One region of the Achromobacter sp. 46006 genome, then DNA from elsewhere that is predicted to be linked to it. Evidence: riboswitches for the same ligand, from Rfam matches in the RefSeq annotation. Region 1 holds a riboswitch; the other holds the start of a gene.
The links. Region 1 has a riboswitch for glycine ahead of AC6LKG_RS08040 (D-amino acid dehydrogenase). Riboswitches for the same ligand answer to the same signal wherever they lie in the genome.
Positions count from the first base shown of each region.

Region 1 (4,444 bases):
GCGACGGCACGAACGCCACGTAGGCGCCGAAGCCATTGGTGGCGCCGGTCTTGTTGATCCATACCGCCTGCTGCGGCGCCAGCGGTGGTTGCAGGGCCTTGACCGGCAGGGTCTCGAAGGCGACCTGGGCGGAATTGCCGTGCACCACGTCTTGCACCGACACGGGATAGTGGTACTGCTCCCACACCAGGTCCTGCGTCATCGCGCCAAGCTGGTAGTAGCCGGCGTGGGTGGCGGCGATGGCGTGCCGGAGCGTGGCATCGACCGGCGCGGTGCCCAGGTTGATCTCGACGAAGCGCAGCATGTCGCGGGCGCTGGACTTGACGCCGTAGGCCTCGTCGGCCAGCACGCCCGGACGCAGGCGTATGGGCGCATCGCGCTTGTCGTAGCCTTGCGCGTAATCGGCCATTTTCTGCGGCGGCACCTCCAGGTAGGTGTTGCGCAGGCCCAGCTTGGGCAACAGCCCCTGCTCCAGCGCCGCCACGTAAGGCTGCCCCAGCGCGCGGGCCGCCACCACGCCCAGCATGCCGATGCCGGGATTGGCGTAGGTACGCTTGGCGCCGGGCGCGTACCGCGGCGTCCAGGCTTTCAGGTAATCCATCATCTGCGCCATGTCTTGCACCGTATCCGGCACCTGCAGGGGGAAACCGCCGCTGGTGTGCGTGGCCAGATTCACCAGCGTCTGCTTGGCGAATGCACTGCCTCGCAGCTCGGGCAGCCACTTGGACGGACTGTCGTCCAATGACAGGCGGCCGGTCGCCTGCGCGTAGGCGGCCAGCGTGACGGTGAAGGTCTTGCTGATCGATCCGAGTTCGAACAGGGTGTCGCTGGAGACCGGGCGACGCGGCTCGCGCGAGGCATCGCCGTAATTGAAGAAGCGCTGTTGGCCGTTGCGGCTGACGCCGATGGCCATACCGGCGATGCCGTACTGGCGCATGACCTCGGCCACGGCCGCGTCGACGGCGATGGTGGCGCGATCGGCCCTGGCAGGCGTTCCGGCCGGGGGCGTGGCGGCAGCCGGAGAGGCCGTGGCGGCCGCGGCCAGGGCCATCGCCAGGGCGGCAAACAACAGGGAACTGCGGGGCGTTGCCGGAGCGCGCATGCGGGATCGTCCTATCGCTGGAAGCCGGCGCGGGCCGGCGGATGAGGCGCCCAGTGTAGAGCCAATTCCTTTCCGCCCTGGTATTAACCCTGAGTCCCGCCCGCGACGAATTTGGCTATTCTCGGTGCGTCGATTCAAAACCCCGCAGAAGAGTCCCGCCCCCGTGGCGGGCGCCGACGGAGCAACCGCCCCGGAAACTCTCAGGCAACAGGACTGCGCGGTCTAGACAATCTGGAGAGAGGCGCCTGGCGCCCACCGAAGGGGAACCCGCGCCGCCGCGCCCGGGTGAAGCTCTCAGGTACAGAGACAGATGGGGTGCCGCGATCATTAGGTCGTGGCCACGCCATCTGGAGCCATCATGCCCCGCATCGCCATCATCGGCGCCGGTATCACCGGCGTCACGTCCGCCTACGCCTTGAGCAAACTGGGCTACGACGTCACCGTCTACGACCGCCAGCGCTATCCCGCCATGGAGACGTCCTTTGCCAACGGCGGCCAGTTATCCGCCAGCAATGCCGAAGTGTGGAACAGCGCCGCCACCATCATGAAAGGCCTGCGCTGGCTGGGCCGCCACGACGCGCCGCTGCTGCTCAATCCGCGCCCGAGCTGGCACAAGTATTCGTGGCTGGCCCAGTTCATGGGGCAGATCCGCAACTACCGCCAGAACACCATCGCCACCACCCGCCTGGCGATCGAGGCGCGCCAGCACCTGTACGCCATGGCCGAGGCGGAAGGCATCGACTTCGACCTGGAGCGCCGCGGCATCCTGCACATCTACCACGATGCCGCCAGCTTCGAGACCGCGCGCCGCGCCAACGCGCTGCTGCGCGAGGGCGGGCTGGAGCGGCACGCCGTCACGCCGGAGGAAATCCGCGGCATCGAGCCGACGCTGCAAACGCCCTGCCACGGCGGCTTCTATACGCCGTCCGATGCCACCGGCGACATCCACAAGTTCACCAGCGGCCTGGCGCAAGCCTGCGCGCGCCGCGGCGTGCGCTTCGAACAGGACGCGGACATCCGCGCCATCAGCCGCGACGGCCTGCCCTACGTGCTGGATATCGCGCGTGAAGAGGGCGCGCGGCGCGAACAGCACGAGGCCGACGCCATCGTGGTCTGCGCCGGCGCCGCCAGCCGCCGGTTCGCGCGGCAATTGGGCGACAGGCTGAACATCTATCCGGTCAAGGGCTATTCGATCAGCGTGCACCTGGACGACGCCGCCAGCCAGGCCGCCGCGCCCAGCGTGAGCCTGCTGGACGAGGCCGCCAAGATCGTCACCAGCCGCCTGGGCGACCGTTTCCGCGTGGCCGGCACGGCCGAGTTCAATGGCTTCAACCTGGACATCCGCGCCGAGCGCATCCAGCCGCTGGTGGACTGGACCCGCCGCCACTTTCCCGGCGTGCGCACGGCGCGCGTGGTGCCGTGGTGCGGTCTGCGGCCGATGATGCCCGACATGATGCCGCGCGTGGGGCCGGGCAAGCGGCCGGGCGTGTTCTACAACACCGGCCATGGACACCTGGGATGGACGCTGTCGGCGGCAACGGCGCAAATGCTGGCGGTAAGCGTGCGGGAGGGGATGGGACTGTCGTAAAGCCATTGCGGCAGACCACAGGCCTGGGCCGGGCCGGACGCGGACCGGTCCTCAATGCCCCAGCAGCCGCGGCAGCGACGAAGCCAGCAGCGTCAGCCCCGAGCAGGTCAGCAGCCCCAGCACCAGGCGCCGGAAGGTGACCTCCGAAATGCCGATGTACAGGCGCGTGCCCAGCAGCGTGGGGATCAGCATGGCCGGCGCCACCACCGCGAACATGGGCGCCATGTCGCGCGTGACGATGCCGGTGGCCAGATAGGTGGCCATGGTCACGGCCAGCATCGACAGGTTGAAGTTCTGGATCACGGCGCGCTGCGTGTCCTTGTTGAAGCCGCGCAGGGTGCACCACAGCGTCGGCACGCTGCCGGCAAAGCCGCCGATGCCGCCCAGCACGCCGCCCACCAGCCCCACCGCGCCATCGCCCCAGCGGTTGCCGCCGACGCGCGGCAGCCGCTGCGCCATCAGCATCACGGGGCACCACAGCGCCAGCAGCGCGCCCAGCACCGCCTTGAACCAATCCATGTCCAGGTGCGGCAGGACCAGGACGCCCAGCGGAATGCCCGCCAGCCCGCCCAGCAGGAACGGCCACAGCAGCGCCCAGTCGAAGCCGCGCCGCACCGAGAACACCGCCAGCAACTGCCCGGTGAGCGCGCCGAATACCGCCAGCGCCGCCGCCAGCCGCGGGTCCAGCACCCAGGCCCAGAACGACATGGACACCATGCCGAAGGCAAAGCCCGACAGGCCCTGCACGAACCCCGCCACGGCTGCGCCGATGGCGACTATCCACACCGCATCCATTGCCCTGCGTCTCCTTGTTGCCGCGTCCGCTGGCGGGCCCCATGGCGCGCCCGGATCTCGTGACGGCAGATTCTAGGCGCGCATCGCGGCGGCTCTATTTGAAGTGTTGATGAAGCGATAGGTTTTCGGTGATGGCGGCCGGCATCACAGGAAGATCGTGCCGCGCAGGTACAGCGCGGCCTGGCCGCTGATGACGACGCGGCCGTTGTCGCGCAGCTCGCATCGCAGTTGACCCTTGCGCGCCCCGCCCTGCTCGGCGCTCAGCACGGTTTTGCCCAGCCGTTGGCCCCAATAGGGCGCCAGCGACGTGTGCGCCGAGCCGGTCACCGGGTCTTCATTGACGCCGACGCGCGGGCCGAACCAGCGCGACACGAAGTCATGGCGGGTGGACGGCGCCGTCACCGCCACGCCGCGCACGTCGAATGCCGCCAGCGCGGCGAAGTCGGGCGCGAGGCCGTCGATCAGGCTTTCGTCGTCGATCACAACCAGGTAATCGTCGGTGCGGTACAGCGCGCGCGCCGCCGGCAGGCCGAGCGCCCGCAGCAGGCCGTCGGGGATGGCTTCGGCCACCGGCCGCTTGGCGGGGAAGTCCATCGCCAGCCCGTCGCCGGCGCGCCGCACCTGCAGTTCGCCGCTGCGCGTGGCAAAGCGCAGCACTTCTTCGCCGGCGCCCAATTGCTCGAACAACACCCAGGCGGTCACCAGGGTCGCGTGGCCGCACAGGTCGACCTCGACCGCCGGCGTGAACCAGCGCAGCTCGTGGACGTCGCCGCGGCGCACGACGTAGGCGGTCTCGGACAGGTTGTTCTCCGCGGCGATGCGTTGCAGCGTGGCGTCCGGCAGCCACGCCTGCAGCGGCACCACGGCGGCGGGATTGCCGCCGAACGGCGCGGCGGAAAAGGCGTCTACCTGGTAGAGATCGAGTTGCGGCATGGAGAATCCTGGAAAAACGGTGGAGA
Region 1 is NZ_JCBANN010000010.1:46,673-51,116, reverse strand. It holds gene ampC (class C beta-lactamase) at 1-1,051, opposite strand, end outside; glycine riboswitch at 1,238-1,328, shown strand; glycine riboswitch at 1,330-1,416, shown strand; gene AC6LKG_RS08040 (D-amino acid dehydrogenase) at 1,461-2,690, shown strand; gene AC6LKG_RS08035 (sulfite exporter TauE/SafE family protein) at 2,742-3,485, opposite strand; gene AC6LKG_RS08030 (PhzF family phenazine biosynthesis protein) at 3,630-4,418, opposite strand.

Region 2 (4,444 bases), on a different contig from region 1:
CCGGCATGATGTGTGCCGCGGTCGCCGGCCAGCGCGGCTTGCGCGTGGTGCTGGTGGACCACGCCGAGCGCCTGGCCGAGAAGATCCGTATCTCGGGCGGCGGCCGCTGCAACTTCACCAACCTCGGCGCGGGACCCGCCAATTTCCTCTCCGACAACCCGCATTTCTGCCGGTCGGCGTTGTCGGGCTATACGCCGCAGGACTTCCTGGCGCTGCTCAAGCGCCACCGCATCGCCTGGCACGAGAAGCACCGCGGCCAACTGTTCTGCGACGATTCCAGCGAGTCCATTATCGAGATGCTGCGCGCCGAATGCGATGCCGGCGGCGTGCAGTGGCGCATGGGCTGCCAGGTGGCCGAGGTGGCCCATGGCGAGGCCGGCTTCGAACTGCGCACCAGCCAGGGCGCAATCCGCGCCGCCAAGCTGGTGGTGGCCACCGGCGGCATGGCGATCCCGCAACTGGGCGCCACCGACTTCGGCCTGAAGCTGGCGCGCCAGTTCGGCCTGAAGGTGGTCGAGCCGCGGCCGGCGCTGGTGCCGCTGACCTTCGACGCGGCGCAATGGCAGCCGCTGTCGGAGCTGTCCGGCGTGGCGCTGGAGGTCAATCTGGCGACGGGGCAAGGCAAGGCGCGCGGCGAGTTCCTCGAAGACCTGCTGTTCACCCATCGGGGTCTGTCGGGCCCGGCGATCCTGCAGATCTCCAGCTACTGGAAGCCGGGCGAGCCCATCGTCATCGACCTGGCGCCGGGGCGCGACCTCGCGGCCGAGTTGCTGGCGGCCAAGTCGGGCAACCGGCAGCAATTGCACACGGTGCTGGCCGGCCTGTGGCCCAAGCGTCTGGCCGACCGCTGGCTGCAATTGGCCGAGCAGGGCGGCAAGCCGGGCCTGGCGGCGCTGCGCCTGGCCGATGCGCCGGACAAGACCCTGCGCGCGCTGGCGCAGGACATCCACCAGTGGACCCTGGTGCCCAGCGGCACCGCCGGCTACAAGAAGGCCGAGGTCATGCGCGGCGGGGTCGATACCCGCGGCCTGGATCAGAAATCGATGCAGGCCCGCGCCACCCCTGGCCTGTACTTCATCGGCGAGACCGTGGACGTCACCGGCTGGCTGGGCGGCTACAACTTCCAATGGGCCTGGGCCTCGGGCGTGGCCTGCGGCAAGGCGCTCTAGGCGCTCCTGGCGCTTCACCCACGCTTTTCCCGCCCGTCGGCGCGGGCACGCTTCGTGCTGCCCGCCCAGGCCTGTCCCCTCCCATAGCCTGACTGCATGACAGGCATTGCGACGTTGTCGTTGTGATATCAAATAAAAATGCCTATCATTTGTATTTCAAAAAAATCAGACGCTTGCTACCGCCAGCGGCGTCGCCCGATGGAGACCGACTTGGCCTATACCTTGCCGCCCCTGCCTTACGCCTACGACGCGCTCGAGCCGCATATCGACGCGCTGACGATGGAGATCCACCACAGCAAGCACCACCAGGCCTACGTCAACAACCTGAACGCCGCGCTGGAAGGCGCCGGCATCGCCACCGACGAGCCGGTCGAGGCCCTGGTGGCGCGCATCGACCAGTTGCCCGAAGCCGTCCGTGGCGCGGTGCGCAACAACGGCGGCGGCCACGCCAACCACAGCCTGTTCTGGGCGGTGATGTCGCCGCGCGGCGGCGGCGAGCCCGACGGCGCGCTGGCCCGCGCCATCGATGCCGATATGGGCGGCCAGGCAGCCTTCCGCGATGCCTTCACCAAGGCGGCGCTGACGCGCTTCGGCAGCGGCTGGGCCTGGCTCAGCGTGACGCCGGACGGCAAGCTGGCGGTGGAAAGCAGCGCCAACCAGGACAGCCCGCTGATGCAGGGCAACACGCCGATCCTGGGGCTAGACGTGTGGGAGCACGCCTACTACCTCAAGTACCAGAACCGCCGCCCGGAATACATCGGCGCCTTCTACAATGTGATCGATTGGTCCGAGGTGGCGCGCCGCTACGCCGCCGCCGTGGGCTGAGCCGGCATTGCGCGGGGGCAGTGGATCATGAACACCTTCAGCCGTCATCGCATCCGGCCCGCGGCCACCAGCGTCAGCGTCTGGACGCTGGCGGTGCTGGTGGCCTGCCTGGGCCTGCACCAGATGTGGATCTATTTCGATGCCAATGCCCCGCATGTGGCCGACGCGCTGCTGGGCGGCATGGTCGCCGCCGGCGCCACCGCGGCGGGCACGCTGCCGATCCTGTTCGCGCGCACCATCCCCCAGAAAATGCAGGACAGCATGTTCGGCTTCGGCGCCGGCGTGATGCTGGCGGCCAGCGCATTCTCGCTGGTGGCGCCGGGCATCGCGGCTGCCGAGTCGCAGGGCGCGGGCCCCTGGGGCGCGGGCCTGACCGTGGGCGCCGCGATCCTGCTGGGGGCGGCGGCATTGCTGCTGATGGACCGGCTGCTGCCGCACGAGCATTTCATCAAGGGCCGCGAGGGCATCGAGGCGCACCGGCTGCGCCGCACCTGGCTGTTCGTCTTCGCCATCACGCTGCACAACCTGCCCGAAGGCCTGGCCATCGGCGTCGGCTACGCCGGCAACGACCCGGTGCGCGGCACGGCGCTGGCCACCGGCATCGCCATCCAGGACATCCCCGAAGGCCTGGTGGTGGCCGTGGCATTGATCGCCGCCGGCTACAAGCGCGCGTTCGCGGTGGCGCTGGGCATGCTGTCCGGCCTGGTCGAGCCGGTGGGCGCGGTGCTGGGCGCGGCCGTGGTGGGCTGGTCGGCGGCGCTGCTGCCGTGGGGCCTGGGCTTTGCCGCCGGCGCCATGCTGTTCGTGATCAGCCACGAAATCATTCCCGAATCGCACCGCAAGGGGCACGAGGTCTACGCCACCTGCGGGCTGATGCTGGGCTTCGTGCTGATGATGCTGCTGGACACCGCGCTGGGCTGACACGGGCGCGGCGCGGCGACCGGCCAGCGTTCACGGGTTCACGGATCAACAACGCAATCGCGTTTCGCGGTATGCTTTCGGCGCTGTCACGCATGTTGCGGGAGAGAGCGGCCGTTCGCGGCTGCCGCCGAAGGCGCAATTCGCCCGGAATCGCTCAGGTATCCCATACCGCGCATGCTTGCCCTGTCCCGGTTTTCACCGCGCGGACTCGGCAAAGCAGCACTCTGGAGAGACCTGGCGCCGCTGCCCAATCAGGGACATAGCGAGCAGCCCAGGCGCCGAAGGTGCAAACCCGCCACGCGGGGCAACTCTCAGGCAAAAGGACAGAGGGGCGGAAGATTCAGCCGTTGCGTGGGCGCATCCTGTCCGCCGGCGGCATTCCGTAACCCTGGCAACGCTGCCGCTCCGGAGTACCCGCGCATGTCCGCACCCCTCAAACGCACCCCGCTGGCCGACGAACATATCGCCTCTGGCGCCCGCATGGTCGACTTCGGCGGCTGGGACATGCCCCTGGCCTACGGCTCGCAACTGGAAGAGCACCATGCGGTGCGCCAGGACGCCGGCATGTTCGACGTCTCGCACATGCTCAACGCCGACATCGCCGGCCCCGATGCCTACGCCTTCCTGCAGCGGCTGGTGGCCAACGACGTCGCCAAGCTGACCGTGCCCGGCAAGGCGCTCTACACCTGCATGCTGAACCCGCAGGGCGGCGTCATCGACGACCTGATCGTGTATTTCTTCGCCGCCGATGAATGGCGCGTAGTGGTCAACGCCGGCACTGCCGACAAGGACATGGCCTGGATGCAGCGCGTCAGGCAGGCCGGCAAGTTCGACGTCACCATCACGCCGCGCCGCGACCTGGCCATGATCGCCGTGCAGGGCCCCAATGCCCGCGCCAAGGTCTGGGCCGCGCGCCCCGCCTGGCAGGCCGCCAGCGAGTCGCTGACCCCGTTCGTGGCCGCCCGCGTCGGCGACGACACCCTGGTGGCGCGCACCGGCTACACCGGCGAAGACGGCTTCGAAATCGTGCTGCCCGCCGCCGAGGCGGTGCAACTGTGGCGCGACCTGGCGGCCCAGGGCGTGCGCCCGGCCGGCCTGGGCGCGCGCGACACGCTGCGCCTGGAAGCCGGCATGAACCTCTACGGCCAGGACATGGACGAACTGACCCAGCCCGGCGAAGCCGCGCTGACCTGGACGGTGTCCCTGAAGAACCCCGAGCGCCGCTTCATCGGCCGCGACGCGCTGGAGCAGTTGGCCACGCCCGCCGCCTTCGTCGGCCTGAAGCTGCAGGAACGCGGCGTGATGCGCGCCCACATGGCGGTGCGCACCAAGAACGGCACGGGCGAACTCACCAGCGGCACCATGTCGCCGACGCTGGGCGTGTCGATCGGTTTTGCCCGCCTGCCGCAAGGCGTGGTCGCGGGCGACACGGTCGAGGTCGACATCCGCGGCAAGTGGGTGCCCGCCCTGGTGTGCAAGCTGCCGTTTGTCCGTAACGGCAAAGCCGTCGAACACTCGTAAACTCGAAG
Region 2 is NZ_JCBANN010000018.1:1,942-6,385, reverse strand. It holds gene AC6LKG_RS11525 (BaiN/RdsA family NAD(P)/FAD-dependent oxidoreductase) at 1-1,169, shown strand, start outside; gene AC6LKG_RS11520 (superoxide dismutase) at 1,380-1,994, shown strand; gene AC6LKG_RS11515 (ZIP family metal transporter) at 2,022-2,915, shown strand; glycine riboswitch at 3,004-3,096, shown strand; glycine riboswitch at 3,130-3,252, shown strand; gene gcvT (glycine cleavage system aminomethyltransferase GcvT) at 3,336-4,436, shown strand.
Region 2: another riboswitch for glycine. It lies ahead of gcvT (glycine cleavage system aminomethyltransferase GcvT); the one in region 1 lies ahead of AC6LKG_RS08040 (D-amino acid dehydrogenase).